Regions from separate parts of the Paenibacillus sp. FSL H3-0469 genome, predicted to be linked through region 1. Evidence: riboswitches for the same ligand, from Rfam matches in the RefSeq annotation. Region 1 holds a riboswitch; the other holds the start of a gene.

Evidence for each region. A riboswitch is a leader RNA that binds a small molecule or an ion and turns the genes downstream of it on or off. The one in region 1 is predicted to bind cyclic di-AMP.
Region 2: another riboswitch for cyclic di-AMP. It lies ahead of NSS83_RS22600 (hypothetical protein); the one in region 1 lies ahead of NSS83_RS03675 (alpha/beta hydrolase).

What each region holds. Positions count from the first base shown of each region.
Region 1 is NZ_CP150302.1:879,092-885,048, forward strand. It holds gene NSS83_RS03645 (Na+/H+ antiporter subunit A) at 1-490, shown strand, start outside; gene NSS83_RS03650 (Na(+)/H(+) antiporter subunit C) at 481-813, shown strand; gene NSS83_RS03655 (Na+/H+ antiporter subunit D) at 810-2,285, shown strand; gene NSS83_RS03660 (Na+/H+ antiporter subunit E) at 2,291-2,773, shown strand; gene NSS83_RS03665 (Na(+)/H(+) antiporter subunit F1) at 2,773-3,066, shown strand; gene mnhG (monovalent cation/H(+) antiporter subunit G) at 3,056-3,415, shown strand; cyclic di-AMP (ydaO/yuaA leader) riboswitch at 3,413-3,545, shown strand; gene NSS83_RS03675 (alpha/beta hydrolase) at 3,553-4,365, shown strand; gene NSS83_RS03680 (TrkH family potassium uptake protein) at 4,445-5,803, shown strand; gene NSS83_RS03685 (arsinothricin resistance N-acetyltransferase ArsN1 family A) at 5,885-5,957, opposite strand, start outside.
Region 2 is NZ_CP150302.1:5,125,993-5,131,949, reverse strand. It holds gene NSS83_RS22620 (SDR family NAD(P)-dependent oxidoreductase) at 1-679, opposite strand, end outside; gene ytxJ (bacillithiol system redox-active protein YtxJ) at 909-1,235, shown strand; gene NSS83_RS22610 (glutaredoxin family protein) at 1,232-1,474, shown strand; gene NSS83_RS22605 (hypothetical protein) at 1,582-2,913, shown strand; cyclic di-AMP (ydaO/yuaA leader) riboswitch at 3,149-3,318, shown strand; gene NSS83_RS22600 (hypothetical protein) at 3,453-3,908, shown strand; gene NSS83_RS22595 (hypothetical protein) at 4,432-4,638, opposite strand; gene NSS83_RS22590 (family 43 glycosylhydrolase) at 4,753-5,957, opposite strand, start outside.

The sequences.
Region 1 (5,957 bases):
TGTCCATCTGAGAATGGAAGAGGAGCCTAAGCGAATTGATCCGCAGCTGGCTGTACCTCTGCGCAGTAATGATGTGATTCTGCAGACGATGTCCAAAGGAATTGTCATCATCATTCTGATCTTCTCCCTGTATCTGTTCTTTGCAGGTCATAATCATCCGGGGGGAGGCTTCATTGGCGCATTGATGACTTCCGCAGCGCTTATACTGATAACCATCGCGTTTGGCATGGATCAGATTCGTAAAGTGTTTCCTGTAAACTACCGTCTGCTCACGGCAGCAGGGCTCATGCTGGCTATTCTTACAGCTTCAGGCTCATTTCTCTTTGGTGTCCCTTTTCTGAGTCATTCCTTCGGACACTTCCATCTTCCTATCCTTGGAGATGTCGAACTGGCAACAGCTGTGCTATTTGACTTAGGCGTCTATTTAGCAGTGGTAGGAGTTGCGATGAACATTATTTTAACGATTGGAGGGGATAAAAGATGGAACTAGTAATGGCGATAGCAATAGGCATTCTGTTTACTATAGGGGTGTACCTGATTTTGTCCAAAATCCTCCTGCGGGTTGTCCTGGGAACCTCCTTACTGACGCATGGTGTACATCTGCTGCTTCTGACCATGGCCGGACTCAAGCGGGGGGCAGCTCCTGTGCTGGGTAATGAGGAGACTTATGTCGACCCGCTGCCGCAGGCTCTGATCCTGACCTCTATCGTGATCAGCTTCGGCGTAACTGCCTTCTATTTCGTGCTTGCTTACCGCTCTTATCAGGCCTTAGGTACGGATGAAATCGACAGTATCAAGGAGGCCAAGGAATGAATAACCTTCTGGTTCTGCCTATTCTGATTCCGTTATGTACAGCAGTGATTCTGATTCTATTCAAAGAGCAGATACGCCTTCAGCGGGGGATTAGCGTAGTTAGCGGTATCCTTACTATCCTTAGTACAGCCTTGCTGGTTACACGTGTACATGCTGATGGCATTCTGACCTTACAAATGGGAGGGTGGGTACCCCCTTACGGAATTGTATTTGTTGGAGATATGTTCGCTTTACTAATGGTGATGATGGCTTCCATCGTAAGCTTCGCCATATTGCTCTATTCCTTCAGCAGCATTGGAGAGCAGAGGGAGCGGTATTATTATTATACTTTCTTTCATTTTTTGCTGGTCGGGGTATACGGCTCTTTCCTTACAGGAGATATTTTCAACTTGTTCGTCTTCTTTGAGGTGATGCTGATTTCTTCATATGCCCTTATCTCCCTGGGAGGGACCAAGCTGCAGTTACGGGAGACGGCGAAATACCTGCTGATCAATATTGTGTCGTCAACGTTGTTTGTAGCAGCCGTAGCGTATCTGTATGCGGCTGTAGGGACGCTGAATATGGCGCATTTGTCACAGCGGATTGCTGAAGCGGGGCAAGGAGGCATATTGAACGTAATTGCTGTACTTTTTTTAATCGTATTCTCCTTAAAAGCGGGGCTGTTCCTGTTCTATTGGCTCCCAGGATCGTACGGCGCACCGCCTTCGGCGATCAGAGCACTATTTGGTGCTCTTCTTACCAAAGTAGGACTATATGCCATTATCCGCACGTTCACCCTGATGTTTGTGAATGATACCAGTCTCACGCATAGCTTGATCGCCTGGATGGCTGCGGCAACCATGATTCTGGGCAGCATTGGGGCAGTGGCCTACAAGGATATCACTCGGATTCTTAACTATAATGTCATTATTAGTGTCGGATTTGTGGCTTTCGGGCTTGCTGCAGGTACCGGGGATTCGCTGAACGGAGTCATCTTCTATCTGCTTCACGATATGCTGGCTAAAGGGCTCCTGTTTATACTGGGCGGATTAATCATCTCCGCAGCAGGAACAGATCGTTTGAGTGGTATGGGAGGCATGATCAAAAAATATCCGCTGCTGGGCTGGATGTTCTTCATCCTGGCTCTTGCATTGGTAGGGATTCCGCCGCTGAGCGGTTTTGCCGGAAAGCTGCTGATCATCCGCGGAGCTTTGGATGCCGGTATGCTGACACTGTCTCTGATCGGTCTCGGCTCAAGCTTTATGGTGCTGTATTCCTTAATCAAGATGTTCAGGCTGGCCTTCTGGGGAAATGAACCTGAGAGAGAACTGCCTGCTGTGAACCTGAAGAGAGCTTCTGCTGTCGCCGCTGCACTGCTTGTGCTTGTCATTGCAATGGGTATTGGAGCAGATGCTCTATATGCCTATGTAGCACAGGCCGGAGAGGTTCTGGCTTCACCTGCGGAATACATTCAAGCCATACTGAAGGAGTAGATATAATGGCTCTACAATTCTTGTTTAATCTGTTAGTTGCTTTATTGTGGATGGCAATCAATAATAGCAGCTCCGGCGCCACTTTTCTTATCGGGTTTCTGCTCGGCATAGGGATGCTGCTGTTATTCAGAAGATCCAAGCCTCAGGCCCGGCCATTTTATTTAAAACGCCTATGGTCCATATTCAAGCTGCTGCTGATCTTTATCCGCGAATTGACCATCTCGAACTTTGTGGTAATTTATCATATTCTTCGTCCGAAGCTGGCGATCCGCCCTGGAATATTCGCCTATGAGACGGCGTTAACCTCAGCCTGGGAAGTTACACTGTTGTCTTGTCTAATATGTCTGACTCCTGGCACGCTGACCCTTGATGTGTCGAGGGATGGGAAGACCCTATTTATTCATGCCATTGACATCAAAGATGCTGAGGAAATGGTGAAGCAGATCCGGGGTAATTTCGAACAAGTGATCATGGAGGTGACCCGCTGATGGTCTCCGTACTATTAACTACCGCATTGATCATTCTGGGAATGGCCATACTCGCGTGCCTGTTCCGGCTTCTGAAAGGACCTACCCGTTCGGATAGGGTGGCCGCCCTAGATACGATAGGCATTCATGTACTGGCTATGATTACTGTCATTAGTATGCTGCTGGATACCCGCAATTTTCTTGAGGTAATTCTGGTTATAGGTATTCTGACGTTTATTGGAACCACTGCACTCGCAAGGTATATCGAACGTGGGGTTGTTGTGGAAGAAGGAGGGGAACTGCATGACAGGTGAGTTGTTTAGCTCGATTCTAGTGGTGCTGGGCGCCATTTTTTGCGGCATCAGTGCCTTTGGCCTGATCCGGCTGCCCGATGTCTATCTGCGTTCACATGCGGCCACCAAAAGCGCAACGTTCGGGGTGTTATGTTTACTGGGCGGCGGCTTCCTTTACTTTTGGTTCAAAGATGGAGAGATCAGTGTCAAGCTGCTGCTGGCGATTCTTTTTGTATTCATCACTTCGCCGGTCGCAGGCCATCTAAATGGCCGGGCGGCCTACCGTTCGGGCGTTCCCTTGTGGAAAAACAGCGTACAGGATGATCTGCTGACCCATAAGGAAAGAAGTAAGGAGCAATCTGAGAAATGATATTTGCCGCTGAATTCCTGTAAAGGAAACGGGGGAACCAAAAGTTCCGGGGTGAATCTCGAGAATATCGAGTAGGGCTACTCAGGTCCGAATCCGTCAGCTAACCCCGTAAGCGTTCATGAGAGGGGAATCCTGCAGTGCCTATTGTTGATGTCAACGGAACAACCTTGTATTATGAGATATCGGGTAGCGGTCTGCCCATCGTTTTTATCCATGATTATTCGACCTCCCACCATCTTTTTGAACCACAGGCGGAATATTTCAGTAAGCGCGCGAAAGTAATTGTCTATGATCTAAGAGGAAACGGGCTGTCAGGGAAGATGAATGTTGAGATTGGCCGGATCGTAGACACTCAAGTTGAGGATCTAAAGGCATTATTAGATAAGCTGGATGTAGAAAAGATTGTAATTGTAGCCTGCTCCAGTGGAGCTATACTTGCCCAGAAGTTCGCCTATCTATTCCCTGAGCGGGTGATTACCATGATTTTGGTGGATAGTTATTTTCAAGGTGATTACTCTGCTAGCGGAAGTAAGTTGAAAGAAGCGTTGCAGTTCTGTGCCTGGATTTCTCATTATCTCCCTGCTGAAATGTTTATCAAGCCTTTACGTATCACCTATCACAGGTGGCTCTTGGCTTACCATATCTTGAGAAAAGAGCTTATGCATAAACGGACGACAGAATGGATTAAGCAACGCATGGCGTTGAAGTATTCGGACGGTTACGGGTTTGCGCTGCGGCTGCAAATTCCGGTGCTGATCGTGTCAGGTAATCACAATGAGCGGGTGTTAGAGCAAGTTAAAAAAACAGCGGCTAAGTATCCCAAAGCTCATTTAGCGATCATCGAGAATGCCATGTATCCTAGTCACCTATGTCAACCGCAATTATTTAACCGGCTTTTGCTCGATTATCTAAAGGATCAACAGTGTTTTCAACAAGAGCTACCTGGCTGATACTCTCACTGGACACACACCCTTGAAGGTGACGCAGCGCTGTTTATTTACGAAAAGAATCATTACAGGAGCCAGTGATATGTTTACAAAAAGGTACCTTTGGTTTACTCGAAAACTCAGTCTAACCTCATCAAGAATTATTCTTTTAGGTTTTGCTGTAACCATCATTCTGGGGACAATTATGTTGTCCTTACCGGTATCTTCATCCACCGGAACTAGTGTGGGATGGCTAAATGCATTGTTTACCTCAACTTCAGCTGTGTGTGTCACTGGATTGGTGGTGCTGGATACAGGAACCGACTTTTCCAACTTTGGACAAATCATTATCCTGCTCCTCATTCAAATCGGAGGATTAGGATTCATGACGTTCAGTGTTCTAATTGCCGTAATTCTGGGGAAGAAGATTGGGCTGAAGGAGCGTTTACTCATCCAGCAATCTTCGAACTCCATTGAAACACAAGGGGTCGTCCGGCTATCACTAAGCATTGTACTAATCTCATTTATCTTCGAAACTCTTGGGGCATTGTTGTTGACCATCCGGTGGGCGAATGACCTGGGTGTTGCCAAAGCCCTATATTATGGAATTTTCCATTCCATCTCGGCCTTTAATAACGCAGGTTTTTCATTATGGTCGGATAGTCTGAGCCGGTATGTTGGTGATCCGTTAGTCAATATTGTCATTTCATTTTTATTTATCATTGGTGGAATTGGATTTATTGTGATTCTGGATCTATACCGCAAGAGAAGCTGGAAGGCTCTGTCTTTTCACACAAAAATCGTGCTAATCACTTCAGGAGTGCTTTGTTTTGCAGGGTTTCTGGTCATATTTGTCTTTGAGCTTTTTAATACCAGAACATTTGGTACACTCACATGGGGGGGAAGAATCTGGGGTGGATATTTCCAGGGAGTGGTTACCCGCACAGCGGGTTTCAACTCCATTGATATTGGTGCGATGTTACCGGCGTCCCAGTTCTTTATGATCTTTCTGATGTTCATAGGAGCTTCATCAGGCTCGACAGGCGGGGGGATCAAGACGACCACCTTTGCGGTACTCATATTAAGCATCTTCTCAACCATCAAGGGGAATGCTGATGTGCAGCTGCTAAAAAAACGGATACCTCAAGATCTTATTTTCAGATCACTGGCTGTAATGACCATCTCCTTAGGCCTTGTTCTTGGAGCAACCTTTTTATTAACAATTACTGAATATACCCGCCATACGGATATTCTTGCTCTTTTATTTGAAGCTACATCAGCCTTTGGAACCGTGGGCATGTCCATGGGCTTAACCCCTGATCTGTCACCAATTGGTAAATGTATCATCATAGTTATAATGTATATTGGGAGACTGGGCCCTTTAACCTTAGCCTTTGCCTTGGCACAAAAAAGTGTTAAACAGAAGTACCGTTACCCAGAGGACAAGTTGCTGATTGGTTAGTAAGTAAGGAGTAGTTGGAACTGATTGAAAGGAGAAGTTCTTCCGTTTACGGGTAGAACTTCTCCTTTTTTATCTTCATTTTTATAGTAGAAGCTTCTCCATAATCATCACATCAATAAACGTTTTGTCTATAATCCCCTGCTTCTCCAATAGA
Region 2 (5,957 bases), 3.5 Mb from region 1:
CTTCGGCCAGATACATCTTATGGTTATGAACGATCGTCATAATCTTGCCTGCCGATTCTTCAGGAGTTACAGGCGCCTTCGCATCCTTCTCCCCGTTCATATAGGTCTGCAGCCAGCCGGGATGGAAGACCATCACTTGTCCGCCCATCGCACGCAGATGATTGTGCAGCAGCGAAGACTGCATATTAAGCGCTGCCTTGGACATACAATAGCCATACATATTGATCCGCTTGTTCCGTCCGATGCTTCCGGCCTCCGATGAGATATTAACCACCAGACGCTGGCGGCCTTGCAGCAGTAAGCCCATCAATGCATTGCTCACCCTTAGCGCACCCAGCGTGTTCACGTTATAAATCTCCGCCATTGCTTCATCATCCATATCCACGAGCACCGTTGCATCATCCGACCGGTGGATAATCCCCGCGTTATTGATAATTATATCAAGGTGCCCTGTACTCCCGGCAATACTCCGTGCAGCCTCCTTTACGCTCCCTGCATTGCCGATATCAAGAGGGACCAGCCTCAGGCTATCCGGGTATTGCGCTTTCAAAGCTTCCAATGCCGCAGGGTCCGGCAAATACTGTCCGGCAAACACCATGTACTTACTCTCCAAAAGAGATCGAACGAGGCAAAATCCCAGTCCACGGTCAGCACCGGTAACACAAGCAACCCTTTTCATGAGCTCCCCCCTCATATCTGCATGATTATGCACCGAGCCTAGGTTCATCCCTCTCACATTAGCATGGCCTCGGGCCGTTAACAACATCCTGCAAGGGAGGGGCCGGGCTAAGCAGAACTTTACTTTTGCTTTAATTTTGAACTATGCTACAATCATGACTAATAGTTGTTAACAACACAATTGTTGACAACAGGTTTCATTAACTCTTACCCAGGAAGGTGATCCTCCGATGTCTATTCAACAAATTCACACCAAGGAAGAACTAGAGCAATATATCGGGCAGCCTGGCAAAAAACTGCTCTTCAAGCACAGCACCACCTGCCCGATCAGCGCCAAGGCCAACGAGGAATTCCAGGCCTATGCCCAGCATTCAGATACTCCTGCAGCCGTTGTCCATGTGATCGAAGACCGTCCTGTCTCCAATCAAATTGCTGAGGATTTCGGGATCAAGCATGAATCCCCGCAAATCTTCCTGCTGGAGGACAGCGAAGTCCGCTGGAACACCTCACACTGGAAGATTACCCAAAAAGCGATAAAGGAAGCAGTGGAACAATGAGCGCGAACGTAATTGTCTATTCGACCTACGGCTGCAGCGAATGCAATCAGGTCAAGCAGCTGCTGGAGAGCAAAGGCATTCCCTTCGAGGTGCGGGATGTGATGACAAGCTCGGTCTATCAGGAGGAAGTGGAGAAGCTGGGCTTCATGGGCATTCCAGTCACTGTATCCGGGGACCGCGCAGTCAAGGGCTTCAATCTTCCTGAGCTCCAGGAGCTTATGGATGCTGCTGTTCTGTAATATACACAAAGGTGCTCTCCTCTCAAGAGGAGCAGCACCTTTTTTTTGCGATTCATTGATGTAAAATATGTATATTTATATATATCTGGAACAGGAGGACTGATCAATTGAACTGGCTACAAGATGAGCAGGCTGCTAAATGGCGTGAAGAAGGGCAGCGTTATGCGCGCGACGTTAACCAATTCGTACATAAAGGACTGACTGAAGGCTGGGACAAAGCGGGAAATGAACCCGCAGAGGATACACGCGGTGCCCTCGCTGCCAAAATCTATAAGATGATTCGGGGAGCTAATGAGCGCGGTGAGATTGCTGAGCTGCGGGCGCAATTGCCGGCGGCAACGTGGCCGCTCTCCGGCCACTTTCAGAAGGAGATGCAGGCGATCCGCAGTATCCATTTCATCAGTGATGATGCTGTGGTATTCAGCACCGGCACCCCTTGGGAGAAGAAAGCAGTTGTGGCTGTACATAAGGATGTTATTTCCGTATTCGGCGAGTATAGCCTGGTTGGGGCATCTCCTGATAATCAGTTCTATGCGCTCGCCGGAACTCAGGGGATTACCATTATGCATTCTATGAACAGCACACTTCAGGGTACAGTTGTAGCCACCCTCTCATGGCGTGAGCTGAATGGAACGATTCAAGCACTGGACCCGGACTTTCCCGTCTTGGACATAGAGAGCCTGGACCAGGCGTTACCCTTGGAGCAGGTCATTCCTTTTAACGGGGGCGGGGCGTTATTGCTTGTTACGAGCCAGGGGATTTTCCTGGTCCAGCAATCGCAGGAGAAGCCCTGGGAGGTGAAGCTGCTGCATCCGGATCTCGAAGAATATAAAGCAGATGAGCTGGAGCATATTGAAATTGACATGCCGCATGGTGCCGTCTCTCCGGATGGAAGATGGATTGCCTATGGCAGCCAGGGCAGTGATCATCTTTTATATGACACAACTTCAGGGCAGGTTCACCTATTCAATCCGGAATCCAGTTACCCGCACTATACAATATTTACAAAGGACCAGCATAGCGTATGGTACAATTCCTGCCACTTCTATAATGGCGTTACCCTTGCCGTTCCCCTTGAAGATGTGGAAGGAGGAGAACTCCCGGCAGATCAGGAATATCCGCTTGTTAACGAGGAAGCCCGGGTGTATGCGGCGGCAGCGCTGAAGAATGGTGTTGTGATTGGCGATGCCTATGGCTACTTGAGGCTCATTGATGCAGAGGGGCGGGAGCTGTGGCGTTATTATGCCGGAAGCACTATTTCAGGCTTAGCTGTCAATCGGGATGAGACTCTGCTGGCTGTAGGGACTTATGGAGGGATGCTGCACTTCCTGGACCTTCATGCAGCGCAGCGAAGCAACTATGCGATTACAACAGGAACCGTTCGTGAGGTGAAGCGGATCATTGCCTGGAAGAATCAGAAGGTTCCGCTGTGGTGGTAGTCTAATACAAGGGGCCTTCATCCCCACCGCCGTCTGCCAAAAATAAAAAACAGCGCTTGAGCGAGATAAATGGCAGATAATCTGCTACAAATGTGAGTTTTGGCTTCCCTATGCACAGCCATTCAGCCATTTGCTGAAAATAAGGCGAATAGCACTCTTTTCCATTTTTACAACCCACCTCCGAAAAGTGTATGATTCGTGTTGAAAGCAAATGAGTGTATTCATGAAAATGAGCAATGCATGCACGCTGAATTTCCGTCATGTGGAAAACGGGGGAACCATCCGGCCGTCTGGCCGACTTGGGGTGAATCCGAAGGAGAATGCCACGCGCAGGTCTCCGGCAGGTAGGGCGACTCTCACCGTCCGAATCCGACAGCTAACCTCGTAAGCGTAAGGAGAGAGCCCTGATCCGCCAAGCTTTTGTGCCAGGCGTCTTATGCCTGTTACCCAAAACCGCAGGCAGAGGTCCTCCTCTGCCTGCGGTTTTTTGCGCACTGGAATGAACTGCACAGTATAGATTCAGAAAGGAACGTGACCACATGCCTGACCCCTTACCGCCCAAACTAACAGCTGCTGCCGGATTCAACCACTACACCCAGCAATATAGCGGGCCCGTCTATGCGCTTAGCTGTCTGCTGCTGGAAAAAGGCGCCCGTGCCGAACAAGCAACCACCGCCACCTTCGTGGCACTCCATCCACTATGGCTGAAGGGCAGCCTCTCCGGGGACGGTGCTGCTGCGGCTGCCTACAGAGAGTGCATCCGCCAATGTGCCATGCTCACCCGGGATCGTAGCCGCTGCGCTCCTGCCCTGCTTAAATGGGACGATCATGTCGCCAGTGCCTTATGGTACGGCATCCAGCTCCCCCTGCCCGACATCAGCCTGATCCTGGAGTGCAGCATTCCCGAGCTGAAGGCCCGGCTAAGAGGAATACGCGAACAGATGGCAGCCGCACATTCGGCCTTGCCTGCGGTCCACCGCCCTTCGGCGGGATGAGTCGGGGGATTAGCATGGGCTATAGGAATGAGTGCGGCGGAATGAGTTGGATGTGGCGGAATCAGGATACGGATGCGGCAGAAGGAGTCTGATGTGGCGGGCGGGCTGCGGACTACAGATCCGCTATTTCGGCAAATGGGACCATTCTGAAGTCCATGCGGACTGAGAGGCGCTTATTTAACCCATTCCGCCAAATTTTTCGCTCCACCCAGCCCCTTAACGTCCTCTCAGTCCGCAACGGGGAGATAATCGGTCTTTTTCACAAAATAAGGGCCTCTGAGTCCGCCTACAAAACAACATCCCCCCACAAAGTGGGGCTTTAGCATCGATGATGCCTCAGGTACTTTGCGGGGACCCCGAAACATATAAATTCTTATCTATCAAATAAAGCCGCAGCATCCGCCGCGACTTCGTCCTTGACTCTCAGCACCAGCACGCACCCATACTGTGCCTGGCTCACCTTACATAGCTCAACCATCCCATGAACTGATCCTGTCTTCGCCAACCGTCCATTACCTAGAACTCAGCTCTTGCCTTTCCCACTCTTACCACCCTTACCGCCCTTGGCAAACCGCCAAAAGGCCATACAGCAGCCGAGCAATCCGGCTCCCAGCATAAGGGTCTGTAACGCCCCCAGCCAAGCCGATTGATCCGACGGGATTAGGCTGCTGATAATAATCAGCAGGATAGAAGCCGCGACCAGCAAGGGGGTTTGTCTACTTTTCTTCACAACACTTCACCACTCCTAAAGACTAATACTACTAAGGTACACCATCTCCGGCGTTTTCACCAGTTCACCACGGCTCCGGGCACACCCGGGCGGAAGAACGTATGGCGTCCTTGGCTAGTAATTCTTCACTCCATAGTAGTCAAAATCAGCGAAGGAGTCATGCTGGTGGGCATCAACGGAACCGATGAAATTGAACAAGCCTGTAAATCCGCCAATCTCCCCCGGCTCCCCGTTCACGCCTTCATCCGACAGATAGAGTACATCAATGTTTTCTACAAAAGCTTGCCAATCCCCGTTATCTCCGAAGCGGTAAAGGATACTCGCGATGCCTGAATGATAAATTATCTTCAACTCCGCTGTGTCTTCAGGGACTGGAATGTAATGGTGGACTAGCTCAATGCGTTGTCCCAGCTTGGCCTGAAGTACGTATAGAACGGTACCCTCTAATTCGGAGTGGGTCAAGTGAACGTACAGCCAATTATTCGAATCATAGTATAGCCCCATACCCGCCGTTTCCGAGTAATGATCGGGATGAAACTCCACCTTGGTCTGAACTTCATAATGAAGGGAAGTTGCGCGTGTGGCCATAATCGCCGGATGGATCTGCGAGAACAAAGAATTCTCTCCATGAATGCGTAAGTAACCCGGACGTTCAACCGTATTCACCCATGCCGCTTGCTGGTCCCGGTATGGAGTCAGAAAATGAAGATCATATTTCTCCTGATTAAAATCATCAAATACGTCATGAGAGATTCCATCGGCCTCTAATTCAACACCTGTCATCCCCTCAACTTCCATTTTCGCTACATTCGATCCATCCTTCATTTCCAGCCAGCCATCCTCTGTCCAATGCATTTTTTGAATAGAGGTTTCACGGCCTAATGGATTCAAAAGCGTTCCTTCCACAGGCCGTGACATGAGATGAGCAATATACCATTCGCCTGTTTGAGTTTGCACTAATGAGCCGTGACCTGCTTTTTGCATAATTGAACTTGGATTATACATCTCAAAATGCCCGGCATCCGGATTGCCAAGTGAAAATAGATGGCGCGGCGAGGAGGTGATGATCGGCTCTCCCGACGGATGCGGCTCATAGGGACCAAAAATATTTTCCGCACGTCCCACCTCCACACCATGAGCATAGCCAGTTCCGCCCGCAGCTAATAAAAGATAGTACATCTCTCTATATTTATAGATCTGCGGTGCTTCAGCACAGCCGCGGCTGGTGAAGCCTTGCGTCACCCGGTGCCATTGTCCAACCAGCTTACCCTCATTCAAATCAAATTCAGCGATCACAATATGTCCAGGTGCCTGATACC